3 regions of the Kitasatospora sp. NPDC048545 genome follow, and region 1 is predicted to be linked to each of the others. Evidence: riboswitches for the same ligand, from Rfam matches in the RefSeq annotation. Region 1 holds a riboswitch; each other region holds the start of a gene.

Region 1 (9,258 bases):
TCCTCGACCAGCCCGTCCGTGTACGCCAGCAGCGTCTCGTCGACCGCCAGCCGGTCCACCGCCAGCGGGTACGGCAGGTCCGGGTCCACCCCCAGCGGCGGCCCGCCCGGCAGGTCCAGCTCCACGGCCCGGGCACCGGCGGTGATCCGCACCGGCGACGGGTGCCCGGCCCGGGCCGCCGTCAGCTCGCCGTCGGCCGGGTCCAGCGTCAGGTAGAGGCAGGTCGCGAACAGGTCGGTGTCCAGCTCGGACAGCAGCCGGCTGGTGCGGGTCAGCGTGGCGGCCGGGTCGTGCCCGTCCGTCGCGTACGCCCGCAGGCCGCTGCGCAGTTGGCCCATCACGGCGGTGGCCTCGGCGTTGTGTCCCTGGACGTCCCCGATCACCAGCCCGATCCGGCCGTCCGGCAGCCGCAGCAGGTCGTACCAGTCACCGCCGATCTGCATCCCCTCGGTGCTCGGCAGGTAGCGGGCGGCGCTGGCGACTCCAGGCAACCGGGGCAGGGTGCGCGGCAGCATCGCCCGCTGCAGCTCGGTGGCCCGGTGGTGATGCGTGTCGTACAGCCGGGCCCGCTCCAGGGACTGCGCGAGGATGCCGGCGAAGGCCGAGTACAGGGTGCGGTCCTCGCGGCTGAACGCCCGCTCGGCGGCGAAGGTGATCAGGCAGGAACCGACCTGCTGCCCGGAGGCGACCAGCGGCAGCACCGCCCAGGCGGCCGGGGCGAGCGGGTCCCGCCGGGCGCGGGCGGCGGAGGGCTCGCTGAACAGCGGGGCGGAACGGGCCAGCGAACGCTGCATCACGGACTCCGACAGGTCCGCCAGCCGGGTGAGCTCGGTGCGGCGCGGCCCCCCGTAGACGGTGTGCGACACGGGCAGCAGCCGGCCCTCGTCCACCAGGTCGAGGACGATGCCCGCGGCGCCGAGGGCCGGGCGGACGATGTCGGTCACCGCGGTGGTCACGTCCCGGACGGTCACCGCCCGCGACAGGGCCCGGGTGAGCGCCAGCAGCAGCGCCGTCCGGGCGGCGCCCGGCGAAGCCCCCTCGTCGGCCGGCGGCCGCTCCCGGTGCCCGACGTCCGAGAGCAGCCCGGCGATCCGCACCGGCCGCCCGTGCACGTCCAGCATCACCTCGCCGGACTCCTCCACCTGCGCCACCCCGCCGTCGTGGCGCAGCACCCGGTAGCCGATCCGGTAGCGCCCGCCGGCGGCCAGCGCCTCCGCGAGCGCGGCCTGCACGTCCGGCAGGTCCTCCGGATGGACCAGCCGGTCCAGTTCGGGGGCGGCACCGTCCGGGGACACCGGCCGGCCGGTCACCCGGAACGCCGCGGCGTCCCAGAAGCTCTCCCCGGTGACCAGGTCGCGCTCGAACGCGCCGTGCCCGGCGGACCGGACGGCGAGTGACAGCAGCGGGTGGGCCAGCCCGATGGGGAGCGCGTCCGCCCCCTCCGGCGCCGGGCCGTCGGATAACCGGACGCCGTGCGGCGAACGGGCGTCCCGCGGGAGCCTGGCGTCCGCGTGGTCCAGCAGGTGGGAGAGCCGGTGCGCGCAGGCCTCGGCGATCGTCTCCAGGACGTCCAGGTCACGGCGGGGGACGGTGCCCCGGTGGGCCAGGGCCAGCGCGAGCACGCCGACCGGCCGCTCGTCCACGACCATCGGCAGGGTGATCACGGCGACCATCCCGGTGCCCATGCCGGTGTTCCGGTTCGGGTAGTCGACGCTGGTGTGCTCCGGGCTCAACAGGTACGGGCGGCGCAGCCGCAGGGCCATCGCGGCGGGCAGCTCACCGGCCGGATCGACCACGCTGTAGCGCTCGTGCGCCCAGTCCGGCAGTCCGTGCGAGACGGTCAGCCGGAGCATGCCCGCCGAATCCAGCAGGTAGAGCGCGGAACCCTCGCCGGTGATCCACACCGGGCCCTCGGCCAGGACGGTGCCCAGCAGTTCGGCGGCGTCGGCGCAGCCGAGCAGCAGGCGCACGCAGCGCATCGCACTGCGGGCGGTCGGACTGCTCAGTGGGGTCCGGCGCCGGTCCGGCGTCCGGTTCTCGTCCGGTGTCCGGTTCTCGTCCTCGGAGGGGGGCACTGATTCTTAATACCCCATTTCCCCGGACGGTGAAGGGTGACCGAGTCCCCGGACGGTGAAGGGTGACCGAGCCGCCGCACCGGCACCGGCACCAACACCGGCACCAGCACCGGGGTCCGGTCGTCCGGGCCGTCCTGCGCCACCGCGCGCACCGGACGCAGCGGCAGCGCCGACGGCGGCCACCCGTACGGCATCAGGATCGGCCGCCGGCCGCCCCGACTGCCCGGCCTGCTACGCGGGCCAGCTGCGGAGGCCGGTGGTGAGGGTGGTGATGAGGCGCTCCTGGGTGGTGGCGAGGTCCTCGGAGAGCCGGAAGGCGCCGGCGGTGGTGAGGGAGGCGAAGCCGTGGGCGAGGGAGCGGACGGTGCGGGCGGCGTGGATCGCCTCGGAGCCGTCGAGGCCGTACTCCCGCAGGACGGCGATGATCACGCCGACGAGCCGGGTGGCGGCCCGGGCCAGGTCGTCGTCGGGCTGCGGGGCCTGGGGGAGGGCGTTGTAGCGGTGCGGGCGCTCGGTGGCGTAGGCGTGGTAGGCGCGCAGGACGGCGGCCACGGCGTCGTCGCCACTGCGGCCGACCGCGGCGTCCGCGAGGCGGTCGGCGAGTTCCTCGGTGACCCGGACGGCGATCATCCGCCGCAGTTCGGCGAGGCCGCCGCTGACGTGCTTGTAGAGGGAGGGGGTGGCGACCCCGGCGCGGGCGGCGACCGCGGCCAGGGTCAGTGCTTCGGCGCCCTGTTCGTCGATGAGGGCGAGGGCGTGGTCGACGACCTGGTCGGGGGTCAGTCCTACGCGGGGCATGGCTTCGGGTTCTCCGTACGGGAGTCGGGCGGGGAATCTGTCGGGCGCCGGCGGGGAACGTCGGGCGCCGGCGGTCAGGCGAGTTCGGCGAGGAAGGGCAGCAGGGCGTCCGCGGTGGCCTGCGGGGCGTCGGCCATCGGGTAGTGCCCGGATCCCTCGATCATCGCCTTCCGCGCGCCGAGTGCCGCGACCTGCCGGTCGGCGACGAGCTCGGGCTTCGGGAAGTCGGGGTCCTTGCTGCCCATGACCACGAGTGCCGGGCACCGCACTGCGGCGGTCCAGCCGGCCGGCGCGGAGTCCCCGCTGACGTAGCCGCGGGTGGCGGTCTTGCGGCCGGGGGTGCGCAGGGCGGCGACCAGTCCGTTCACGTACGGGTCGAAGTCGGCGGGCTTGGCGCCGGGGAAGGCCATCCGGCGCAGGTAGAAGCCCCAGAAGGTGGGCCAGTGGACGATCGCCGCGCCCATCAGGCGCAGGGCGCCGCGCATGAGGGTGCCCGGCTGCGGGTTCTCGACGAAGGCGTCGATCAGGACGATTCCGGCGACCCGCTCCGGCGCGTCCCCGGCGGCCTTGACGACGGTGGCGCCGGTGTAGGAGTTCCCGGCGAGGACGGCGCGTTCGATTCCGAGGTGGTCGAGGAGGGCGAGGACGTCGTCGGCGATGGCGGCCGGGCCGTAGTCGTCCCAGGCGATGGAGGATTCGCCGAAGCCGCGCAGGTCCACGGTGACGACCCGGTGGCCGGCGGCGACGAGCAGGGGGCGGAGGTGCCGGTACGCGGCCCGGCTGTCGAGCATGCCGGGGAGCAGGACGACGGGGGTGCCGTCGCCCTGCCGGGTGTCGTCGAAGGCGATGCGCCCGCCGGGCAGGGCCAGGTACTGGGTGTCGGGGGTGTCGGTGGCGTTCATGGTGGGCCTCCTCGGTCCGCCGTCGCGGGCATCGGCGGTGCTGCCGATAGCCATAAAGCTAAGGCTAATAGCCTTAGCTGTCAAGCGTCCGGACGCGGGAGGAGATCGGGCGCTCCCGCGTCAGGCCCCCTCGACCCTGAACGGGTCGTGCTCGCTGAGCAGCTTGTCCAGCCGGGCCTGGTCGACCCGGCTGACGATCTCGTTCGACTCGTGCCGGTCCCGGAGCACCTTCGCCAGGGTGAACGCGGAGGTGATGGTGTAGAGGAGGCCGATCCCGAGGAAGGCCCGCGTCCACCCGCCGACCGGCAGGTAGGCGATCCCGACCGCGACGGCGGTGCCCGACAGGGCGAAGGAGAGGATGGCCTGGACGTAGTACGCGGCCGTGGTGCGGTTCTGCATCGGTGCGCTCATGGTGCCAGGATGCGGCCGCCCGGTGTGACCGCACATGAGTAGGGGTACTCAGATGGGGTGCTCGCATGAGGGGTCGTTCGTTGACGTCCGATCATCCGCTCCGCAGTCGTCCCGGACGGATGGCTTGGAATCGGAGCGCCCTAGGATTAACGTTTGATAACGCAGCGCGGTCGTCAACGCCGTACCCAGACGGCACCGTGCGCCGTCGCCTAATCCCGTCGGCCGGCCTCCGGGCAGGTCAGGGAGCCGGGGAACCACGTTCCTTGGGGTGAATCGGCGGGGCCCCGGCCCGGCCGTAGGAGACCTTCCTGCTCCGAACCCGTCAGCTAACCCGGTAGGCGCGAAGGAAGGAAAGGAGCGCGCCTCCGTGGCGTCGACGCACACCCCGGCACACCCGGCCGGCCCCGCAGCCGGTACCCAGCTCCTCGACCACCCCGGCGCGGACGCGCCCGAGGCCTTCGGCCCCGAGGTCGAGACCAACCGGCACCGGATGCCGCGTCAGACCCGCGGCGCCTCCCCGCTGCTCGGCGTCACCGCGGTCGCCGCCACCCTGGGCGCCACCGGCTTCGCCTCGGCCACCCCGGCCGCCGCCCCCGCCGTCGAGGTCCCGGACGAGACCCCGGTCGCCCTCTCCGCCGACCCCGGCCTCGCGCTCGCCGCCCGCATCCAGCAGCAGGCCGACAGCCAGCGCACCGCCGCGGAGGAGGGCGCCCGCGTGCAGGCCGCGCAGGAGGCCGAGGCCAAGGCCGCCGCCAAGGAAGCCGAGGCCAAGGCCGCCGCCAAGGAGGCCGAGGCCAAGCGCGCCGCCGCCCTCACCCTGCCGGTGAAGGACTACCGGCTCTCCGCCCACTACGGCCAGAGCGCCCGCTACTGGGCCAACGTGCACACCGGCCTGGACTTCGCCGCCGACACCGGCACCGCGGTGTACGCGCTCGGCCAGGGCACCATCACCTCGGCCGGCTGGTCCGGCTCCTACGGCTACCGGATCGTCGAGACGCTGCCCGACGGCACCGAGATCTGGTACTGCCACCTCTCCTCGATCATCAAGGGCGCCGGCCAGGTCACCTCGGGCCAGCAGATCGGCAAGGTCGGTGCCACCGGCAACGTCACCGGCCCGCACCTGCACCTGGAGGTCCGCCCCGGCGGCGGCGCCCCGGTCGACCCCGAGCCCTGGCTCCAGCAGCGCGGCCTCAACCCGTAGCGGACCCTCCGCCGGGGCCCCGGAGCCCGGAGGCGGGCGGAGCCCCCGGAGCCCCCCGGGCAGCCCCGGAAGCAGTGCGGAGCCCCCGGTCGTACGCGACGACCGGGGGCTCCGTCACGACGTCTCACTCCTCCGCAGGCAGCTGCGCCAGGTACGCGTCGATCTCCTCCGGGCCCGGCTCCGGCGCCAGCTCCGGGAACTCCTCCACCAGCAGCCGCGGCAGCCCCGGCACCGTCCACACCCCGAACAGGTCGAGCGCCGCGTCGACCGCCGCTTCCTCGAACTGCCCGAAGTCACCGGTCAGTTCGTCCGGCATCGGCCGGCCGAGCGCGTTCAGCTCGGCCAGGTTGCGGTAGCTGCGCCGCATCAGGCCCTGCTCCAGCAGCCGCCGCGCGCCGTCCGTGGCCATGCCGACCGACAGCACCCGGCCCGGTCCCCAGCCCTGCTCGTCCGGCTCGTCCAGCCAGCCGGCCGGCGCCAGCGCCTCGTACGCGGCCAGCCGCTCCTCCTCGGCGAGCTCCCCGAAGCCGGCCAGCCAGTCCCGCACCGCCGCCCCGTCCGTGACGTCGACCCCGTACGCGTGCAGCAGCAGCGTGTACAGCCGGGGCCAGGTCACCAGGTCGGCGCGGCGCAGCAGCCCGGCCGCGACCTCGCCCTGCCACTCGGCCTCCGCGTGCAGCCGCTCCTGGCGCTTGGCGTTGAGCCGCCGGGCCGCCCGCTGGTGGTCGATCAGCAGCCGGACGGCGTCGCCGTACGCGAGCGGGTCCTCCTCGGGCAGGGGTTGGACGTACAGGTGGAGCCGCTCGTACAGCAGGTGCTCCACCGCGTCGGAGGTCAGTTCGGGCCAGCCGTCGTGCATCCTGCTCCCGCCCAGCTCCAGCAGCGCCAGCACCGCGCGCAGCGGCCCCTCGGCCACCGGCGTGCGGCCCTGCTCGGCCGCCCAGGCGAGCAGGTCGGCGGCCCTGGTGCGCGGGGCGAGCCGCAGGTCTTCGTCGTTCATAGTCCGAACGGTAGTCGCCGGGGGCCGGTAGGGTCGGCAGCCATGGTCCCCGTACGACTCGTCGGCCCCCGGCTGGCCATGCGCGAGTACCACCACACCGACGGCGACGTGGACGCCCTGCACGCGCTGTTCGGCGACCCGGAGGTCACCCGCCACCTGCCCTTCGAACCCTGCGACCGCGAGTCCTGCGCCGACCAGATCGAGCTCTACCTGGAGGAGGCGATGGCCGAGGAGCGGGACACCTACCGGCTCGCCGTCACCAGGCTCGTCGACGCCGAGGACCCGCAGGACGCGACGCCGATCGGGCACGCCTCGCTCACGCTCGGGACGTACCGCTCCGCCCACCTCGGCTACGTCCTCGGCCGCGCGTCCTGGGGCCACGGCTACGCGGGCGAGATCACCGGCCTGCTCTGCGACTTCGCCTTCCGGACCCTGGACCTGCACCGGCTGGCGGCCCGGGTCGACGTGGACAACACGGCCTCCGCCAGGGTGCTCACCAAGCTCGGGTTCCGGCTGGAGGGGCGGGCGCGGCAGGACCGGTTCAAGGACGGCGCCTGGTCCGACTCGTACCGCTACGCGCTGCTCGTCGACGAGTGGCCGGGCCCGACCGGCTGAACCGGGCGAGCGGCCTGCGCCGAGCCGGCCCGCGGCCGGCCGGCGACCGGCGGGCCCGCGGGCGGGGGGTTAACCCCACCCCCGATCCGCCAGGCCTCCGGATGCCCCCCGACCCACCGGTCCGGCCAGACTGTACGACGTCAGCGAACGCGGACGACCGTCAGGACGAGGGCCGGGGGCCGGGACATGAGCAGCAGCCGAAGCACGCTGGAGCACGCGGGGGACCTCGTGGGCGGATACGGCGACGACCCGTTCGCCGACGAGCCGCGCGCCGACCGAGCCCGCCGGACCGAGCGGCCGCCCGTCTTCTGGGCGGCGCCGTTCTCCGCGCACTACTACCGCGAGATCGGCTACGTGCTCAGCGGCCTGCCGGTGGCGATCGCCGGCTTCACCGTCGCGATCACCCTGTTCTGCCTCGGCCTGGGCACCTTCGTCACCGCCCTCGGCCTGCCGGTGCTGGCCGGCCTGACCGCCGCCGGCCGCGGCTTCGGCCGGCTGGAGCGGGCCCGGGCGCGCGGCATGCTGGCCCTGGACGTCCCCGGCCCGAAGCCGGTGCGCCCGGTCCGTCCGGGCGCCTGGGGCGCGATCACCGCGCGGCTGGCGGACGGCGCGGGCTGGAAGGCCGCGCTGCACCAGGTGGTGATGTTCCCCTGGGCGGTCTTCAGCTTCGCCATGACGCTGGTGTTCCTGCTGGTCGGCTGGGCGATGGCGCTCTACCCCGTCTACCACTGGGTGTTCCCGACCTACACCGACTGGCGCGGGTACAAGCTGTTCGACTACACCGACGGCCACCACGTCCAGCACGTCTACTACATCGAGGGGATGTGGCAGATCGCCGGGTTCTCGCTGGTCGGGGTGGTGCTGGTCTTCCTCACCGCGCAGCTGGTCCGTGGCCTGACCAACGTCAACCGGGCCGCCGCCCAGGGCCTGCTGGGCCGCTGAACACCGCCGTCGGCGACGGGCCGACCACCGGGCCCCGGCCCCGTCCGCACTCCGGATGCGGCCGGGGCCGCCGCGTGTTCGGATGACCGGGTGGCCGTCGCAGGCATTCCCCCCGAACCCCCGGACGTTCTGGTCACCTCCCGTCCGCTGGACGAGTACTGCGCCTTGTTCGACCTCACCCGGGCCCAGCTCGCCGCCCTCCCCGGGCCGCTGCTGGACTGCCCCGGCGGCGCGGCCGGCCTGGCCGCCGAGGCGCGCGGACTGGGCTGCCGGGTGATCGCCGCGGACCCGGCGTACGCGCTGCCGCTGCCGGTGGTCGCGGACCGCGCCCTGACCGCCCGGGCGGCGATGGCCGGCGCGATGGCCGCCCGCCCGTTTCTCTACCCCTCGCCGCTCCCGCACCGGCCCGAGCGCTACCTGCGCAGCTGGGACCGGGCCCGCCTGCTGTTCGCCGCCGACTCGGCCGCGCACCCGCAGCGCTACGTGGCCGCCGCGCTGCCCAGGCTGCCTTTCGCGGACGGCACCTTCGCCCTCACCCTGAGCTGCTACCTGCTCTTCGCCTATCCCGAACTCTTCGATCCGGAGCGCCAGTTGGCCGCCCTGATCGAACTGGTCCGGGTCACCTCGCAGGACGGCGAGGTCCGGGTCCAGCCGCTGCACGACGGGCACGGCCGCCGCTGCGGGCACCTCGACCCGCTGCGGTACGCGCTCGGCGAGTGCCGGATCGCCAGTGAGGTCCGCCGCTTCCCCCGCGCGGAGGACGGCCGCACCCGTCGCGTCCTGGTGCTGAGGGCGGCCGACCGCCGCCGCCGAGCCGGAATGTAATGGTCATTCATGGGTGTCACTCCTATACTAGCCGCATGAGCGAGATCACGATCCGGCGGGCCGGAGCAGCCGACGCCGACCGGCTCACCGAGCTGATCCAGGCCTCCGCCGCCTACCGCGGCGCCTACGCCGCCATGATCGACGGCTACCGGGTGACACCCGACTACCTCGCCCGGCACGAGGTGCGGATGGCCGTCGACGGCGCCGACGACCGACTGCTCGGCTTCTACGCGCTGATCCGCGAACCGGCCGAACTGGACCTGATGTTCGTCGCCGACCCGGCCCAGGGACTCGGCATCGGACGGCAGCTGATCACGGACATGCTCGACCGTGCCCGGGTCACGGGGATCAGCGCGGTCAAGGTCGTGTCCCACCCGCCCGCCGAGCCCTTCTACCTGCGGATGGGCGCCGAGCGCACCGGCACCAGGCCGCCGCAGCCCAAGACCCCCTGGGAACAGCCCGAACTGCGCTTCACCGTCTAGGAACCGC
Region 2 (9,258 bases), on a different contig from region 1:
GCCCGTTGCCGAGATTGGTCACCAGGCCCATCAGGGCGAGCCTGCGGACCAACGGGTCATGCCGGAGGAGGCGTCCGGAACTGGGCGGACGCACGGCGGTGGAGGACATGGCAGAAGGACACCGGTGTTTTGCGATCGGCGGAATTCCTTTACCGTTACGGTCAATGTTCGAGTTCCATCTGGGCGTCGACGACCTCGCCGCCACCTGGTTCGGCTACTCCGCCCTGCAGGAGGCGGTGTTGAGCGTGCGCGCCCGCCGCTCGCCGGGCCGCTACCCCGAGCAGCAGCCGTGGATCGCCCGCTGGCAGGACCGCTACGAGACGCTGGACACCGCGCTGCTGGAGTCGATGATCGCGCCCGTCGGCTTCGTGCCGGACTTCCTCACGCCGCGCCCGCTCGGCCCCCGCCCGGACTTCGCGGCCGAGGTGGCGCGGCTGGCAGCCACCCCCGCGGAGGTGGTGCGGGCCGACGTGCTGGAGGCGTACCGCGGCGGCGGGAAGCCGAGCCCGCTGCCACCGGTGCTGGCCGCGCTGATCGATCGCCCGGAGGCGCTGGCCGCCCGGGCGGCCGAGGCACTGGACGCCTACTGGACGCGCTGCCTCGCCCCCGCCTGGTGGCCGCGCGCCCGATCGGTACTGGAGGCGGACATCGCGTACCGCGGGCGGATGCTCTCCGAACGGGGGGCGGAGGGGCTGTTCGCGGACCTCGACGCCAGGCTGACCTGGCACGCCGGGGTGCTGCGGCTCGTCGACCCGAACCCGGCCGTCAAGGCGGTGGGCACCACGGTGGACGTCGCCGGGCGGGGGCTGGTGCTGCTCCCGACCCTGTTCGGGCTGGGCGCGCAGACCGACGTCACCCAGGCGGGGCCGCCGCTGGTCTGCTACCCGGCGCGCGGCAGGGCGACCATGGCCGAAGGACTGGGCACCCAGCAGCCGCCGCGGGCGGACGCGGCGCTGGAGGGACTCATCGGGGCACCGCGGGCGCGACTGCTGACGATGCTGGCGACGCCGGCGAGCACCACGGAACTGGCACAGCGGCTCGGGGTCACCCCGGGCGGGGTCAGCCGCCACCTCGGCGCGCTCGCGGCGGCGGGGCTGCTGGAGCGCAACCGGCACGGCCGCCGGGTGCTGTACGGGCGCAGCCCGCTGGGCGACGGACTGGTGGCGGGCGCCGTCGCACCGCGGCCGTCGGCTGACGGCTGACGGCTGACGGCTTTCAGCGAACAGATGACAGATGACAGATGACGAAAGTTGTCAGCTGTCATTCGTTCGCCGTCACCTGTTCGCCCGCCGGCGCGATCCCCGCGCCTCGGGCCTCGGGCCTCAGGCCTCGCGCCCGATCGTCGCGAGGTAGGCGCGCCAGCCACCATGGTGGGTGATCTCGCGGTGGACGCCGCGCTCGACCTCGCCCCGGGCGAGCAGCATGGAGAAGCACGCGGAGCCGTCCTCCAGCTTGATCACGCCCAGCTCCAGCTCACGCGGCTCACCGGGCAGGACGACGTCCCGCAACCGCTCCAGGCTGATGTCGTAGAGCTCGCCCTCGATGGCGGTGTCGACGGCCGGGTCGGGCAGCAGCCCCGGGCAGACGTCCGTGCCGCCGCTGTGGTCGATGGAGAAGAAGCGGTAGCCGGGGGCGGTCCGGACGGGCCCGATCAGCGCGTCGGCGACCTTGGCGTGGAACGGGCCGCCGACCATCGCCTGGCCGTTGAAGAAGATGCGCGGCATGGGTGAACTCCTCAGGGGGAAAAGGCCGTTCCGTACGGCAACGAGAGGACAGGTGGATTCGTCGCCGTACGGAACGGAGTAACGGGCCGCCGGAGTGCTACAGCCTGGCAGGCGCCTGCGGTGGCGGCGGACCAGGTTGGGCTCAGCCCAGCAGGGGCAGCGCGGGGAGGGTCAGGAAGTCCGCGAACTCCTCGGCCAGGGCGACCTGTTCGAAGAGCCGGGCGGCCTCGCGCCAGCGGCCGGTGCTGTAGGTCTCCTCACCCAGTTCGGCGAGGAGTTCGGCCAGTTCGGCGGCGACCAGGGTGCGGACCAGCTCGGCGGTGGCCTTCTCACCGGTGTCGGCGAGCACCACCCCGTTGTGGATCCACTGCCAGATCTGCGAGCGGGAGATCTCGGCGGTGGCGGCGTCCTCCATCATGTTGAAGATGCCGACCGCCCCCATTCCGCGCAGCCACGCCTCGATGTAGCGGATGCCGACCTGGACGGCGTTGTGCAGCCCCGCGTGGGTGCAGGTGCCGCCGGCGCCGGCGATGTCGAGCAGCTGGGCGGGGGTGACCGGCTCGGACGGACCGGGGTCGTCCTTCTGGTCGGTCCGCTCGCCGAGCACCGCGTCGAAGGAGGCCCGGGCGACCGGCACCAGGTCGGGGTGGGCGACCCAGGAACCGTCGAAGCCGTTGCCGGCCTCACGGTCCTTGTCGGCCTTGACCTTCTCCAGCGCGGCCGCGTTGACCTCGGGGTCCTTGCGACTGGGGATGAACGCGGCCATGCCGCCGATCGCGTGCGCGCCGCGCTTGTGGCAGGTCTGCACCAGCATTCGGGTGTAGGCGGCCATGAACGGCGAGGCCATGGTGACGCTGTTGCGGTCCGGCAGGATGTAGTGCGCGCCGGCGTCGCGGAAGTTCTTGACGATCGAGAACAGGTAGTCCCAGCGCCCGGCGTTGAGGCCGGCCGCGTGGTCGCGCAGCTCGTAGAGGATCTCGTCCATCTCGAAGGCGGCGGTGATGGTCTCGATCAGGACGGTGGCCCGGACGGTGCCGTACGGGATGCCGAGTTCGGCCTGGGCGTGGGTGAAAACGTCGTTCCAGAGCCGGGCTTCGAGGTGGCTCTCGGTCTTCGGCAGGTAGAAGTAGGGCCCGGAGTTGGGGTCCTCGGCGCCCTTGGCGAGCAGCCGGGCGGCGTTGTGGAAGAAGTACAGGCCGAAGTCGAGGAAGGCACCGGCGACCGGGGTGCCGTCGACGAGCAGGTGGTTCTCGTCCAGGTGCCAGCCGCGCGGTCGGACCACGACGGTGGCGAGTTCGGCGGCGGGCTTGAGGGTGTAGCCCTTGCCGGCCGCCGTGGTGAAGTGAATCCGGCCTTCGAAGGCGTCGATCAGGTTGATCTGGCCGCTGACCACGTTGTCCCAGGTCGGGGAGGTGGCGTCCTCGAAGTCGGCGAGCCAGATCCGCGCCCCGGAGTTGAGGGCGTTGATGACCATCTTGCGGTCGGTGGGACCGGTGATCTCGACCCGGCGGTCCTGGAGGGCGCGGGGCGCCTCGGCGACCTTCCAGTCACCGGCCCGGACGTCGGCGGTCCCGGGGAGGAAGTCCAGCGTGCCAGCCGCCGCGATCTCGGCGCGGCGGGCCTTCCGCCTGGCCAGGAGTTCCTGCCGTCGCCCCTCGAAGGCCCGGTGGAGGCCGACGACGAAGGCGACCGCCTCCGGAGTGAGCACCTCCTCCGCACGGTGGACGCGCGGACCGGCGACGGTGACGACCGGAGCGGTAGGAGAGGAGGCGGTTGGCGGTACCCCCGGCCGGAGGCTGGGGGAGGACCCCTGATCTGCAGCCATGAGCAGGACACTCCTAAGACGGTTGAGCCTGGCGAAGGGAACTCCGGTGGGAGCCCCCTCGGGAACTTCCTCGATCGATACCCACCTGTCGGCGAGTTCGATTCTGTAAGGTGGAGACTAGTTTCCGCGATACAGAATTTCAACGGTTTGTTGATGAGGTCGCCGGGACTCTACTCCTCCCCGACAGCGAAGGGAACGCCGGTGGTTGCGACCCCCGACACAGCATCGACGACGGGCGCCGACCGCGCGAGCGGCGGCGTGCAGTCCGTCGAGCGCGCCTTCCAACTCCTGGAGGCACTGGCCGACTCGGGCGGCGTGGCCACGCTCAGCGAACTCTCCACCAGTTCCGGCCTCCCGATGCCGACCATCCACCGACTGGTTCGTACCCTCGTCCAGCAGGGCTATGTCCGCCAGGACACCGCCCGCCGCTACACCCTCGGCCCCCGGCTGATCCGCCTCGGCGAGACCGCCGGCCGGCTCCTCGGCAGCTGGGCCCGCCCCTACCTGGCCGAACTCATGGAGGCCACCGGCGAGACCGCCAACCTGGCGGTGCTGGAGGGCGGCGAGGTGGTCTACGTCGGCCAGGTGCAGTCACGCCGCTCGATGCGGATGTTCACCGAGGTCGGCCGGCGGGTGCAGCCGCACTGCACCGGTGTCGGCAAGGCCCTGCTCGCCCAGCTGCCCGAGGAGGAGGCCCGCGCCGTCCTCGGCCCCAACCCGCTGGCGGCGCACACCGAGTACACGGTCACCGACCCGCAGGAGCTGCTGCGCCAGCTCGCCGAGGCGCGCGAACGCGGCTACGTGGTCGACGACCAGGAGCAGGAGATCGGCGTCCGCTGCATCGCACTCGCCGTCCCGGGCGCGCCGACGCCCACCGCGCTCTCGGTCTCCGGCCCGGAGGCCCGCATCCGGGCCCTGGAGGAGCAGGCCGGAGCCGCCTCGCTGGTCCCGGTGATGCAGCAGATCGCGACCCGGCTCGGGCAGGTCCTCGCCCCCTGACGCCCACTCAACCCGCCTGCATTACACGCCGATCCGGACAACCGTGGATCCCCGCAGCCGCCGGTGTCCTCCGTTCGGGCGCACGACGGGCGGGTTGCCACTCTCGTCCGACGGCGGCTCGGCCACCCTGGTGCGGACGCGGCCCGCGACGGCGCGGGCCGCCGGAGCACGGGAGCAGGGTGAGCGGCATGGAGCACCGGGGAGTGCGCGGCAGCGCACGGAACGGCGTGAGGAAGCGGAGGTCCGGCACTGCCGGACTGGTCGCGGCGGTGACGGCGGGCTGCGCGGTGGCCGTCCTGGGCTCCGGCCCGTCCTGGGCGCTGCAGCAGCGGCCGGAGCCGCGGCCCGCGGTCGACGTCGCGGCGCCGGACACGTCCGGGGTGTCCACCCTGCCGGCCCTGGTCCCGGCGCCGGGCGCGCCCGAGGCGTCCACCCTGCCGGCCGTGGTCGCCGCGCCGTCCCACTCCCACCTGGAGGTGGTCCGGCTCGACCCGGGTCCGGCGGTGCCCGGTGGCACGACGACGATCCACGCCTTCGTCGCCAACTACGGCCCGGACACCACCGCGTCCCCGTTCACGGTCACCGTCACCCTTCCGGAAGGGGTGACCGCGGAGGGCCCGTACTTCCCCGAGGACTGCCAGGTCGTGGCGCTCGGCCGACAGGTCCGCTGCGTGTTCGGTCCCGGCCTGAAGGAGGGGCGCAGCGCGACGGCCCTCGTCCCGGTCCGGCTCTCCCCCGCTGTGCCGCTCGGGCTCCTGGAGGGCGGGTCGGTCGCGGTGCGCAGCGCGGACGACCCGTTCGGGAAGAACCACCGGCAGCCGTACGAGATCAAGGTCGTCGAGACGTCCGGCGACTCCTGAGCCGCGGTGTCCCACCGGGCACCGGGCGCCGGCGAGCGGCTGCCGGCCTCCGGCGCCCGGTGGGACGGTCCTACGGGTTACCCGTCAGCGGTAGACGCGGACGTAGTCCGCCGCCATGGTGATCGGGGCGGTGCCCTGCGGCGCGGGGTGGTACTGCCCCGCGCTCAGGGAGAGGTTGAGGATCAGGTACGCCGACCAGTTGGCGCCGACGCCCTTGCCGTCCGAGAAGACCTTGACGCCGTTGACGTACCAGTCCACCGAGTTGGCGCCGTAGTAGGTACCAATGGTGACCCACTGGTCCTTCGCGATCGCGCTCGCGTCGGTGTAGTACTTGCCGTTGCCGGGGTTGACGTGGTTGGTCAGCTCCAGCAGGTTCGGGTTGTCGGGGTGGTACTCGAAGGAGTCGACCTCCCCGTTGCCGTTCTTCCAGGTCCACAGGGCCGGCCAGGCGCCGGTGCCGGCGGGCAGCTTGACCCGGGTCTCGGCGTAGTCGCCGGTCTTGACCTGGAAGCCCTCGCTGGAGCCCTCGGTGGTCAGGAAGCCGGTGTTCCAGGACTGCTTGCCGTTCTCCAGGGCCGGGCCGCCGGGGGTGGCGGTGAAGGTGGCGACCCCGTTGGCGACGCTGACGTTGTTCTTGTTCAGCCAGTCCAGCTTGTTGTCGTCCGGGTTGTGGTTCCCGTACTTGTAGGCGGTGCTCTTGTCGCCGACCCAGCGCTGGCCCCAGGAGATCGAGCCGTTGAACTCGTCGGACCAGGTCAGCGACTTGCCGGCGACCGGGGACGACGGTGCCGGGGACGACGGTGCCGAGGTGGACGGGGTGGCGGTGGCGCTCGGGGTGGGGGTGGCCGTCGGCTTCGGGGTGGCCGTCGGCGCCGGGGTCGGCGCGGTGGTGCCGGTGGCCGAGACCACCAGCTGCTGCGCGGGCAGGTTGTGCCAGGCACCGGCCACGTCCTGCCAGAAGCCGAACTGGCTGTACGTGCCGGCGGGCAGGGTGCGGGCGGCGCTGGTGAAGTTCACGCCGCTCGGGCAGATCTGCACGTTGGAGGCGTTGCCGGGGAAGTCCAGGTTGGTGCCGCTCGCGTCGCGTACGCCCACCCCCACCGTTTTCGCGGTGAAACAGGCCGAGGAGTGCAGGCTCAGCGAGGCGGTGGAGGCCTTGCCCGCGACCATGGCGGCGGGGGCGAGGCGGTCCTGGGTGACGGTCGGCGCGGTGGCGGCCTGGGCACCGGCGACGGACGGCAGTCCGAGCAGGCCGGCGCCGCTGATCGCGAGCGCCCCGGTGGCGGCGAAGGCGGCGTTGCGACCGCGACGGGAGGGACGGGCGTGGCGCGGCGCGCTGCGCCGGGCGGCAGGCTGGGGCATGGGCGACCTCTGCGACGCCTGCGAGGTGAGCTGTCGGGTTCGGGCTGCAGTTGCCCGGCCGCCTGTGGCGCGGCTTCACCCCTAGCCTCGACCCGTGTGCGCGAGCGCACGGGTCGGGCGCCGACCTTGGTTCCCCCGCTCCCGTCCGCTGTGGTGCTCGGTGACCCGCCGGCGGGTGGACGGGACTCGGCGTCCCGGCGGCGGGGTCCGCGACGGCGGACGACCGTTGCAGGCTAGGCAGGCCGTACGTGAACGGACAACTCCCCCGGGTCGGTTGTCGCGCAGGTCACAGCGGTGTCGATCAACGACGCTGCGTGGCGGCCGAGTTGATCAATATTCCTGCCCGGCGGGATGATCCGCAGGATGACCTGCGGGGCACCCGGCCCGATGCCGGGAGCGGGGCGGCTCGGACAGTGCGGCTCGGACAGTGCGGCTCGGACGGGGCGGCTCGGACGGGGCGGCTCGGACGGGGCGGCTCGGACGGGGCCGGTCGGGCGAGCGGGCGCCGACCCGGGTGTGGTGTCCGGAGTCCGGTGCCCGGGTGAGCTCCGGGCGGCCGGTGCGGTCCGGCCCGTCCCGGCCGCTGGCTCCGAGCCCCGGACCCCGAGCCTCGGGCCCCGAGCCCCGGGCCCCGGCCGGCGGCGCGTCGGTGATCCCGACCATGGCAAAGATCTGACCGAGTGCACCCGGTCGGATAAATTGGAACTCCGAGATTTTCCGCCGTGCACAAGACCGCCTCCACCACGAAACGAGGAGCCGCCCCACCATGACCGCGTCCCCGCCCGCCTTCGCCGGCCGTACCTACGTCTTCCGGGCCGACAACGGCGCGGCCTTCCGCAACACCTACTCGGCCGACGGCACGCGGCTGCGCTGGGAGGGTCTCGGCGAGTCCGCGGGCCAGTGGGAGGACGTGCGGCTGCACGTCGCCGAGGTCGCGCCGGAGATCTACTTCGTCAGCTGGACGGAGCAGAGCGGGATCACCGTCAGCCACGTGATGGACCTCAACAAGCTGACGGTGCGGGCCTTCTGGACCTTCGAGGGCGAGGGCGGCCGAGTCGGGCAGTTGCACACCGGGACGCTGGAGCGGGTGGCCTGAGCCGCGCGACGACCGCGTGACGACCGAACCCCCGGAGCCGTGGCTCCGGGGGTTCGGTGGTTCGGTGGTTCGGCCGTTCGGCCGTTCGGTCGTCCGGCCGTCAGGCGGTCGGGTTCGGCACCCTGAGGTGCTGGGACAGCCACTCCAGCGAGGACGGCAGCAGCGCGCTCCAGGTCTCGAAGTTGTGGCCGCCGTTCTCGAGCATGCTGTAGGAGACCTTCATCGGGCTCCGCACCGACTCCACGAAGGCCTCGGTCTCCCGCCGGTAGTCGCCGTCGCCCCGCTTGGTGCCGGCCAGCAGCACGGACACGTTCGGCTGCGGCAGGTTCTTCAGCCGCCACATCAGGTTGGCCTCGTCGCGGCGCTGCTTGCTGCCGCCGAACAGGTCACCGGTGGTCGGGTCGTCGGCGGCGTCGTAGTAGGCGGAGAGTGCGACGGCCGTCGGGAAGACGTCCGGGTGGCGCATGGCCAGCTTGAGCGCGCAGTAGCCGCCGGTCGAGTTGCCCATGAAGGCCCAGGCCTGCGGGTCGGAGGAGACCCGGAAGCTGGCCTGGATCGCCGAGGGCACGTCCTTGGTGAAGTACGTGTCGGACTGCGGTCCGTTCGGGATGTCCTCGCACTCGGTGTCCTGCGGCAGAGCGGGCGAGGGGCGCACCAGGACCATGACGGTCGGCTGCATCCGGCCCTCCTGCAGCAGCTTGAGCGCCGCACCCGGGTAGTTGAACCGGGTGATCAGGTTCTCGGCGATCCCGGGGAAGCCGGTGCTGACGATCACGGCGGGGAACTGCTTCTGCGCGTACTCCGGCTGGAAGTACTGCGGGGGCAGGTAGACGTAGCCCTCGGTGGAGAGCCGGCTGACCGCGCCGTCGATCCGGACCTTGCGGATCTCGCCCGACTGACCGGGCTCGCGGCCCATCGCGCCGCCACCCTTGACCGAGGCGTGGCCGATCGTCTCCACCAGGAGCCGTCCGGAGGCGTCCGCCTTGTTGTGGATCACCACCGGGCCGGTGTCCCCGGTGCCCAGCAGGTCGTCCCAACTGCTGTAGAAGGCGAAGTAGCTGTTCGCCACCAGACCGAGCGCCGCGAGGACGGCGAGCTGGGTGGCGAACAGCGCGCCGATCCGGCCGAGCACCGCCTGCCAGGTCCTCCCCGCCAGTCTCGGCCAGAGCCAGACCGTGCCCCCCATCACCACGACGGCGATCAATACGGTCAGCGCCAGCACCTTGTGGCTCGTCAGACCCATGTCCTACTTGCTCCCACGCCTCGAACTCCGGCCCCCTCCGCTGGGGACATCCGAGGAGTCGACCCCGGTTCCCCCCACCGGGGCGCGAAGATCAACCCTAACGCCAGCTGGGAGCCCGCTGATGACAGCTGGGAGGTCACGGGGAGCGG
Region 3 (9,258 bases), on a different contig from region 1:
TGGACGTCGCCCACGCCGTCCTCGCCACCCCGTACGGCACCGGAGCGGTCACCGCCGCCGACCTCTCCCTCGCCGGCCCCGACCCGATGGCCCGCCACGAGGCCGCGATGCTCACCCACTTCGCGGACGACCACGCCGACGCGATCGAGGTCCTCACCCGCCTCCTCGACCCCGCGCTACTCGCCCGGAACCCGGACGTCCGCCCGCTCGCCCTGGACCGCCACGGCCTGGTGCTGCGCCTGGACCACCCCGACGGCCACCGCGACGTCCGCCTGGTCTTCCCCGAACCGGCCCGCGACACCGAGGACTTCGGCCACCGGATGCACGACCTGCTGGCCGCCGCCCAGTACGGCCTGCCGGCCCACCGCGGCTGACCGGACACCCCGCGACCGCTCGCCAGACGAAGCCGGCCCGCCGCCCCTCACCCGACGACCCTCGCCCAACGGCCCTCACCCGACGACGCGGAACCGCCCGAGCCCGGCCGCCGGAGCACCGAACTCCCCACCTGTTCCAGCGCGTTCGGCAGACCCGTCGCCCACCCGCGATCCCCGGCCGACTCACCACCCGCGCAACGAAACCGCCGACGCCGCCGGCCTCGACAACGGCCCGCCCCGCATCGAACCGCCCCGCGCCCCTGCCGCCCCGCCTCCCGGAAGGTCACGCACCCGGAACGTCGCGCCCCGGAAACGGCAGCGCCCCGGAAACGGCAGCGGCCGGCCCGGCTCGCGAGGGAGGTGAATCCCGCGAGCCGGGCCGGCCTGGGCGTGTCCCGCGCCCATGTCCACTGCACGGCGATCATCCGGTCGAGCGGTCACCCGACATGACCATCCCGGAGGACCGATTCGCTCCGCAGCAGTGGTGGTTCCTGAAACCCTGGACCTGATCCCCGGAGGGTCAGAGCGCGACGCCGTGCGCGCGCAGGTAGGTGACCGGGTTGATGTCCGAGCCGTACTCCGAGCCGGTGCGGATCTCGAAGTGCAGGTGCGGGCCGGTCACGTTGCCGGTGGCGCCGGAGAGGCCGATCTGCTGGCCGACGGTGACGGTCTGACCGATCTTCACGCCGATCACCGAGAGGTGCGCGTACTGGGCGTAGTGGCCGTCGGCGAGCTTGATCTCGACCTCGTTGCCGTAGGCGCCGCCGTTGCCGGCCTTGACCACGACGCCGTTGGCGACGGCGCGCAGCGGGGTACCGGTGGAGGCGACGAAGTCCTGGCCGGTGTGGTGGCCGGAGGCCCACATCGAGCCGGCCACACCGTAGGCCTCGCCCAGCACCGGGTTGGCCAGCGGCGCGACGAAGCCGGAGGTGGCGGCGACCGGAGCGGCGGTCACGGCCGTGGCCGGAGCGGCGGTCTGAACCTGGGTCTGCACCGGGGCGGCGGGCTTGGCGGCCTCGGTCTTGACCGTGACCTGGGTCTGCGGCTTCACGGGGGCAACCGGGGCGGCCGGCTTGGCCGGGGCAGCGTCCGCGGACGGCGCGGCGGCCGGCGCGGCGGCGTGGCCGGCGAGGGTGAGCTGCTGACCCGGGAAGATCAGGTTCGGGTTGGCGCCGACGACCGAGCGGTTCTGCTCGTACAGCGCGTGCCAGCCACCCTCGACGTTCTTGACGTCGGCAATCTTGGACAGGGTGTCACCACTGACGACGCGGTAGCTCTCGGACGTGGCGGCCGCGGCGGCCGGAGCAGCCGGAGCGGCCTTCTCGACCGGCTTGGCGGCGGCGACAGGCGCGACGGCGGCGGGCGCGGCCGGGGCAGCGGGGGCGGTGTGGGCCTGGGCGCTCATCGCGGTGACGAGCGGGAGGGCGAAGGAGACACCGGTGACGGCGGTGGCGATGCCGATGCGGGCGGCGCGGGGCAGGACGATACGACGAGCCTGAGCAGGCATGGAAGTTTCCTCTCCGACGCCTGCGAGGTGAGCTGTCGGGTTCGGGCTGGAGTTGCCCGGCCGCATGCGCGGCTTCACCCCGAGCCGGCCCTGGACGCCCGCGCCCTGAGGCGCGAACTCCGGTCCGGCGACTTACCTGTGGGTCCCCCGCTCCTGCCGTACAGAGTTCAGATCGAACCGCCGGGCAGCGGCAGGACTCGGCGTTCCACCCGGCGGATCCGTCCGGACTGGCCGGGCGGTCGCTGAACTAAAACCCATCCGTTCGGGTGAAGCAATGTCGATCTCTTGAAGCCGCAACGATCCCCCCTGGGTCCGGTGACCCTCCGGATGATCCCCAGTACGGTGCGTACACCATCCATTCACCCCGAGCCACTGATCCGCGACCCTGCGCCGAAGTCGGCCACACCGCGCAGCCGACCGCTCACACAGCGCCCCCGCCGCCGACACGCCACCGGTGAGCCTTGTCACGTACGCCCCACGGGGCGCAGGATCAGGCCGTGGCCACCTCCGAGGCCGGCACCCTGCGCCTGGGCACCGCGCAGGGTCGCTGGGTACTACTGGCGACGGTGCTCGGCTCCAGCATGGCGATGCTCGACGGCACCGTGGTGAACGTCGCCCTGCCCCGGATCGGCGCCGACCTCGGCGCCTCCCTGGCGTCCCTGCAATGGACGCTGAACTCCTATCTGCTCACCCTGGCGGGCCTGATCCTGCTCGGCGGCGCGCTCGGCGACCGGTACGGCAGGCGCCGGGTCTTCCTGATCGGCGTGGTCTGGTTCGCCGCCGCCTCCGCGGCCTGCGCCGTCGCACCGAACATCCAGGTACTGATCGCCGCCCGCGCCGTCCAGGGCATCGGCGGGGCGCTGCTCACCCCCGGCTCGCTCGCCATGCTCCAGGCGGTCTTCCACCCCGACGACCGATCGACGGCGGTCGGCCTGTGGTCCGGCCTCGGCGGGGTGTCGGCCGCGGTCGGCCCCTTCCTCGGCGGCTGGCTGGTGGACGGCCCCGGCTGGCGCTGGATCTTCCTGCTGAACCTGCCGCTCGCGGCGGCCGTGATCGCGGTCTCCACCCGGTCCGTGCCGGAGAGCCGGGACGAGAGCGCCTCCGGCCGCTTCGACGCGCTCGGCGCGGTCCTCGCCGCGCTCGCCCTCGGCGCGATCACCTACGCCCTGACCGCCGCCGGCGAGGGCGTGTCCGCCGCGGTCTGGATCAGCGGCGTGCTCGGCGTGGTGCTCGGCGCCGCCTTCGTGGTCGTCGAACGCCGCACGCCCGAGCCGATGCTGCCGCTCGGACTGTTCTCCTCCCGGCTGTTCACCGCCGTGAACCTGGTCACCCTCTGCGTGTACGCGGCGTTCAGCGGCGTCTTCTTCCTGCTGGTGGTGCAGCTGCAGATCGTCGCCGGGTTCTCCCCGCTGGCCTCCGGCTTCGCGCTGGTGCCGATCACCGTGCTGATGCTGGCGCTGTCGGCGCGCGCCGGGCGCCTGGGGAAGCGGATCGGCCCGCGGATCCCGCTCACCGTCGGCCCGCTGCTGTGCGCCGCCGGCGTGCTGCTGATGCTGCGGATCGGCGCCGACTCCTCCTACTGGGCGGACGTGCTGCCCGCCGTCACGGTGATGGGCTGCGGGATGACCCTGCTGGTCGCACCGCTGACGGCCACCGTGCTGGCCGCCGTCGAGGTCCGGCACGCGGGCATCGCGAGCGGGGTCAACAACGCCGCCGCCCGGGCGGCCGGTCTGCTCGCGGTGGCCGCGCTACCGGCGCTGGCCGGACTGAGCGGCGACGCCTACCGGGTGCCGGCCGAGGTCGACGCCGCCTTCCACACCGCGATGCTGATCTGCGCGGGCCTGCTGGCCGGCGGCGGGCTGATCGCCTTCGCCACCGTCCGCGGCAACGTGCTCGACCCCGAGGACCACCCGGTGGCCGAGCCGGACTGCGAGTGGAACTGCGGCACCACTCCGCCGCTCGACCCGGGCCACGTCCGCACGCACGAGGGCCCTGCCACCGGTCCGGCGGCAGGGCCCTCGCCCGAGAGCTGACGCTGCGTCACATCATCGGTGCGTCAACGGATGCGGCACCTCAGAGGATGTCGCCCGGCGCGTACTTGGCGGCCTCGGGGTAGGCGGCCGCGACGGCCTCCACCCGGCGGACCACCTCGGCGACCTGGGCGCCGGCCGCACCGGTGAAGGAGAGCTTGTCGGCCAGCAGCGCGTCCAGCGCGGCCCGGTCGAGCGGGATCCGCTCGTCGGCGGCCAGGCGGTCCAGCAGCTCGTTCTCCCGGGCGCCCGCGCGCATCGCCAGCGCGGAGGCGACGGCGTGCTCCTTGATGACCTCGTGCCCGGTCTCCCGGCCGACACCCGCGCGCACCGCGCCCATCAGCACCTTGGTGGTGGCGAGGAACGGCAGGTAGCGGTCCAGCTCGGCCTCGATCACGGCGGGGAAGGCGCCGAACTCGTCGAGGACGGTCAGGAAGGTCTCCAGCAGGCCGTCGAAGGCGAAGAAGGCGTCCGGCAGCGCGACCCGGCGCACCACCGAGCAGGAGACGTCGCCCTCGTTCCACTGGTCGCCGGCCAGCTCGCCGGTCATCGAGGCGTAGCCGCGCAGGATGACGGCCAGGCCGTTGACGCGCTCGCAGGAGCGGGTGTTCATCTTGTGCGGCATCGCGGAGGAGCCGACCTGGCCCTCCTTGAAGCCCTCCGTGACCAGCTCGTGGCCGGCCATCAGGCGGATGGTCTTGGCCAGGCTGGACGGCGCGGCGGCGAGCTGGACGAGGGCGGTGAGCACCTCGAAGTCCAGCGAGCGCGGGTAGACCTGGCCGACGCTGGTCAGCACGTTCTCGAAGCCGAGGTGCCCGGCGACCCGGCGCTCCAGCTCGGCCAGCTTCTCGGTGTCGCCGCCGAGCAGGTCCAGCATGTCCTGGGCGGTGCCGACCGGGCCCTTGATCCCGCGCAGCGGGTAGCGGGCGATCAGCTCCTCCAGGCGGCGGAAGGCGACCAGCAGCTCGTCGGTGATCGACGCGAAGCGCTTGCCCAGGGTGGTGGCCTGCGCGGCCACGTTGTGCGAACGGCCGGCCATGACCAGCTCGGAGTGCTGGGCGGACAGCTTGGCCAGGCGGACCAGGACGGCCACGGTGCGGTCGCGCACGTGCTCCAGCGACTGGCGGATCTGCAGCTGCTCGACGTTCTCGGTCAGATCGCGGGAGGTCATCCCCTTGTGGATCTGCTCGTGGCCGGCGAGCTCGCTGAACTCCTCGATACGGGCCTTCACGTCGTGGCGGGTGACCCGCTCACGGGCGGCGATCGAGCCGAGGTCGACCTGGTCGATCACCCGCTCGTAGTCGGCGACGGCGGTGGCCGGCACCTCGACGCCGAGGTCCTGCTGGGCCTTCAGGACGGCGAGCCACAGGTGGCGCTCAAGGACCACCTTGTGCTCGGGGGACCACAGCTGGGCCAGGGTCGCCGAGGCGTACCGGGAGGCCAGGACATTGGGGATCTGGGGCTTCGCGCTCACGCTTCGCAAGAGTAACAGCCGAGGTCACGCCGAACGTCGGCGGATGGGGTAGGCTCGGTCGATTGAGCGCCCACTAGAAGGACTGCCACAACCTTCTCACCGCAAGGATACCACATCGATGAACGAACTTCCAGCGACCGCGGGGCACTCCGGCGACGCCCTCGCCGAGGCCCTGCACACCGAGCAGGCCCGACTCACCACCCTCTACGCCCGGCTGGACACCGTCCGCGAACGGGCTCACCGCACCGCCGACGGCGCCCACGACGGCGCCGGGCCCGGCGGCACCCACCAGGCCCGGCTGGAACGCGCGGTGCGCGCCCGCGAAGCCGCCCGCCACGCCGCCCGGCTCGACGCCGTCGAACGCGGCCTCTGCTTCGGCCGCCTCGACGAGCGCGACGGCACCGTCCACTACATCGGCCGCACCGGCCTGACCGACGAGGCGTACGAACCCCTGCTGCTCGACTGGCGCGCCCCCGCCGCCCGCCCCTTCTACACCGCCACCCCCGCCGACCCGGGCCCCGTCGTCCGCCGCCGCCACCTGCACACCCGCGGCCGCACCCTCACCGGCCTGGACGACGAGGCGCTCGACCTCGCCGGACCGGACGACTCCGGCCGGCGCGGGCTCGTCGGCGAGGCCGCCCTGCTCGCCGCCCTCGGCCGCGAACGCACCGGCCGGATGGGCAGCGCCGTCGCCACCATCCAGACCGAGCAGGACCGGGTGATCCGCTCCCCGCTGCGCGGCGCGCTCGTCGTCCAGGGCGGGCCCGGCACCGGCAAGACCCTCACCGCCCTGCACCGCGCCGCCTACCTGCTGTTCACCCACCGCGCCGCGCTGGAGCGCCGCGGCGTCCTGGTGATCGGTCCCAACCCGGGCTTCCTGCGGTACATCGACGAGGTGCTGCCCGCCCTCGGCGAGGCCGAGGTGGTGCTGCGCACCGTCGGCGAACTCCTCCCCGGCATCACCGCCACCGGCAGCGACGCCCCCGCCGCGGCCGTCGCCAAGGGCGGCCCCTGGATGGCCGGAGTCCTCCGCCGCGCCCTCGCCGCCCACCAGTCGGCCCCCGCCGACGGCCTCGACCTCGGCGAGGGACTGACCGTCTCCGCCCGGGCGTGCGCCCAGGCCCGGGACGCCGCCCGCGGCCTGCGGATCCCGCACAATCGGGCCCGCGCCTTCTACCTGCGCACCCTGCTCGACGCCCTCGCCATCGCCCAGGCGCTCTCGCTCGGCCGCCCGTACGACGAGGAGGAGGCGCACCACGCCCCGCGCGAACTGTGGGCCCGGGCGGACGTCCGCGCCGCCCTCGACCCGCTCTGGCCCCTGCTCACCCCGCAGCAGCTGCTCGAACGGCTGCTGGGCGACGGCGAGCTGCTCGCCGAAGCGGCCCCCGAGCACGCCGCCGCCCTGCTCCGCCAACCCGGCTCGCCGTGGACGGCCGAGGACGTCCCGCTGCTGGACGAAGCCGCCGAACTCCTCGGCGAGGACGGGCCGTCCGCCCCCTACACCGCCCCCGCCACCGCGGAGGAGACCGACGAGGAGTCCGAACTCGCCTTTGCCCAAGGAGTGTTGACCATCACCGGGCAGACCGACGACGCCCTGCTGGACTCCGCCGCACTGGCCGAACGCTTCCGGGACGACGGCCCGTACCGCTCCACCGCCGAACGCGCCGCCGCCGACCGCACCTGGGCGTACGGCCACGTCGTCGTGGACGAGGCGCAGGAACTGTCCGCGATGGCCTGGCGCACCGTCCTGCGCCGGGTGCCGTCGTGTTCCCTGACCATCGTCGGCGACCTCGCCCAGACCGGCTCCCCGGCCGGCGCCCGCAGTTGGGCCGGGATGCTCGACCCGCACCTGCCCGGCCGCTGGCGCGAGGAACGGCTGACCGTCAACTACCGTACGCCGGAGCCGATCATGGCCCTCGCCGCAGCCGTCCTGCGCGCCGCCGAACCCGGCATGCGGCCGCCCGAGTCCGTCCGGCCGGGCAGCGAGCACCCGCGCGCGGTCCCTGTCCCGGACGGCGACTTCGCCGCCGCGCTCGCCCGTCTGCCCGCGGCCGCGGGCACCACCGGTGTCATCGCACCGGACGGCCTGGCCGAGGAGCTGGGCGCGCTGACCGTCGCGGCCGCCAAGGGCCTCGAGTTCGACGCGGTCGTGGTGGTCGAGCCGGCCGCGCTCGCCCCGCGCGACCGCTACGTCGCCCTCACCCGGGCAACCCGCGCGCTCACCCTGCTCCACCACCGACCGCTGCCGCCGGAACTCGCCGAACTGCTCTGACCGGCCCCGCACCCGCCCGAACCGCTCGGCACCGGCCCGAACGGCTCGGAACGGCTCGGAACGGCTCGGAACGGCTCGGAACCGTTCCGGGAGCAGCGGACCCGACCGGCACCGACGGCACCGGCACCGGCGGCGCGGAACCTACTGCGCGCCGCCGGTCCGGCCGGCCAGCACCGGCAGGACCTGCCCGCAGATGGAGTGCAGGGCGATCCGCTGCTCGTCGGTCATCGCCTCGAAGGCCTGGTGGGTGCGGCTCATCTCGCCGCGGATGCGGTTGAGGATCTCCCGGCCCTCGGCGGTGATCACCACGATCTTCACCCGGCGGTCACCGGCGGCCGCCGCCCGGTTGGCCAGGCCCAGCGACTCCAGCCGGTCCACGATCCCGGTGACGTTCGACGCGTCGCAGCCCAGCCGCCCGGCCAGCGCGCGCATCGGCACCGGCTCCTGCACCGCGCCCAGCGCCTTGGCCTGCGAGGAGGAGAGCCCGTGCCGGGCCGCGGCCCCCGCGAAGTCCTGGAAGTACGCGGCGCCCACGGCGGCCAACGCCTCCATCAGCTCGGCGTTGGTCGGTACGGTCGTCGTCGCTGTCGAACCCATGGGGTCAGCGTACGACCAGGTGCTTCAGCAACTCAAGCTTTGACCGGGGCAACCGTCGGGGAGCCACCTCACACCCCGCCCGCCGGCCCGCTCCGGGCCTCCGCTCAGAGCACCAGCTGGTCGAACAGCCGCCGCAGTTCCGCGTCCGGGTCGGCGGTCAGTCCGGTGTGCACGGGCCCGGGCTGGACGATCGCGCTGCGCGGCGCGGTCAGCCACCGGAACCGCTGCCCGGGGCTGTCCCCGGCTGCCGGACCGGCCTGCGGGCCGCCCGCGCAGACCGCCTCGATCCCGTGCAGCGCCCGCCGCACGCCCTGCACGTCCACCACCGGGTCCAGCGCCAGCAGGCGCGCCTGGTCCAGGTGCGTGCGCGCCGCCAGGTGCGAACTCTGCCGGCAGTACAGCAGCACCCCGACGTTGACGCACTCGCCGCGCTCGACCCGCGGCACCGCGCGGATCACGGCGTACTCGTAGTCGTGCAGCTCGACCGCGACCGGCAGCACGTGCGTCGACGGATCGGTCATGCGGACACCTCCGGCAGCCAGTCGCGCGGACCGGCCAGTCGCCCGGTCAGCTGGGAACGGTACGCGGCGCGCACCTCGTCGGGCGAGTCGAAGCCGAACTCGTCCATCAGCCAGACGTCGGGGATCTGCGCCACGGCCGCCTCGACCGCCGCCTCCGCGAGCGGCGCGAGCTCCTTGTCGGCAGCCCCCAGGTCCGGCCGGGCGCCCAGCAGCGCATGGTCCGAGGCGTCGTACGGGCGGCGCACCCAGCCGGCCGCGCCGGGCCAGTTGTGGTGGAAGATCAGGCTCGCGCCGTGGTCGATCAGCCGCAGCCCGCCGGTCGCCACCAGCAGGTTGGGGTTGCGCCAGGACCGGTCGACGTTGCCGATGAACGCGTCGAACCACAGCACCCGGCCCGCGAGTTCGGGATCGACCTCGAAGCAGAGCGGGTCGAAGTTGAGCGCACCGCTGACGAAGGCCATCCCCAGGTTGGTCCCGCCGCTG

The links. Region 1 has a riboswitch for cyclic di-AMP ahead of AB0D10_RS19410 (M23 family metallopeptidase). Riboswitches for the same ligand answer to the same signal wherever they lie in the genome.
Region 2: it holds a riboswitch for cyclic di-AMP, as region 1 does, so the genes downstream of both, AB0D10_RS03080 (glycoside hydrolase family 16 protein) here and AB0D10_RS19410 (M23 family metallopeptidase) in region 1, are expected to answer to the same signal.
Region 3: it holds a riboswitch for cyclic di-AMP, as region 1 does, so the genes downstream of both, AB0D10_RS20265 (LysM peptidoglycan-binding domain-containing M23 family metallopeptidase) here and AB0D10_RS19410 (M23 family metallopeptidase) in region 1, are expected to answer to the same signal.

What each region holds. Positions count from the first base shown of each region.
Region 1 covers NZ_JBEZIQ010000019.1:21,030-30,287, reverse strand. The annotation lists gene AB0D10_RS19430 (SpoIIE family protein phosphatase) at 1-2,075, opposite strand, end outside; gene AB0D10_RS19425 (TetR-like C-terminal domain-containing protein) at 2,307-2,873, opposite strand; gene AB0D10_RS19420 (alpha/beta hydrolase) at 2,948-3,775, opposite strand; gene AB0D10_RS19415 (YiaA/YiaB family inner membrane protein) at 3,896-4,186, opposite strand; cyclic di-AMP (ydaO/yuaA leader) riboswitch at 4,383-4,541, shown strand; gene AB0D10_RS19410 (M23 family metallopeptidase) at 4,554-5,387, shown strand; gene AB0D10_RS19405 (hypothetical protein) at 5,512-6,387, opposite strand; gene AB0D10_RS19400 (GNAT family protein) at 6,430-7,002, shown strand; gene AB0D10_RS19395 (sensor domain-containing protein) at 7,189-7,944, shown strand; gene AB0D10_RS19390 (hypothetical protein) at 8,035-8,769, shown strand; gene AB0D10_RS19385 (GNAT family N-acetyltransferase) at 8,805-9,251, shown strand; gene AB0D10_RS19380 (hypothetical protein) at 9,248-9,258, opposite strand, start outside.
Region 2 covers NZ_JBEZIQ010000002.1:223,010-232,267, forward strand. The annotation lists gene AB0D10_RS03050 (MFS transporter) at 1-109, opposite strand, end outside; gene AB0D10_RS03055 (helix-turn-helix domain-containing protein) at 165-1,202, shown strand; gene AB0D10_RS03060 (gamma-glutamylcyclotransferase) at 1,323-1,724, opposite strand; gene aceB (malate synthase A) at 1,867-3,549, opposite strand; gene AB0D10_RS03070 (IclR family transcriptional regulator) at 3,751-4,548, shown strand; gene AB0D10_RS03075 (hypothetical protein) at 4,776-5,408, shown strand; gene AB0D10_RS03080 (glycoside hydrolase family 16 protein) at 5,493-6,770, opposite strand; cyclic di-AMP (ydaO/yuaA leader) riboswitch at 6,773-6,936, opposite strand; gene AB0D10_RS03085 (phenolic acid decarboxylase) at 7,537-7,866, shown strand; gene AB0D10_RS03090 (alpha/beta hydrolase-fold protein) at 7,967-9,109, opposite strand.
Region 3 covers NZ_JBEZIQ010000020.1:33,129-42,386, reverse strand. The annotation lists gene AB0D10_RS20270 (DUF2470 domain-containing protein) at 1-374, shown strand, start outside; gene AB0D10_RS20265 (LysM peptidoglycan-binding domain-containing M23 family metallopeptidase) at 895-1,881, opposite strand; cyclic di-AMP (ydaO/yuaA leader) riboswitch at 1,884-2,021, opposite strand; gene AB0D10_RS20260 (MFS transporter) at 2,379-3,914, shown strand; gene purB (adenylosuccinate lyase) at 3,955-5,385, opposite strand; gene AB0D10_RS20250 (ATP-binding domain-containing protein) at 5,504-7,657, shown strand; gene AB0D10_RS20245 (MarR family transcriptional regulator) at 7,799-8,254, opposite strand; gene AB0D10_RS20240 (DUF3037 domain-containing protein) at 8,359-8,775, opposite strand; gene AB0D10_RS20235 (HipA family kinase) at 8,772-9,258, opposite strand, start outside.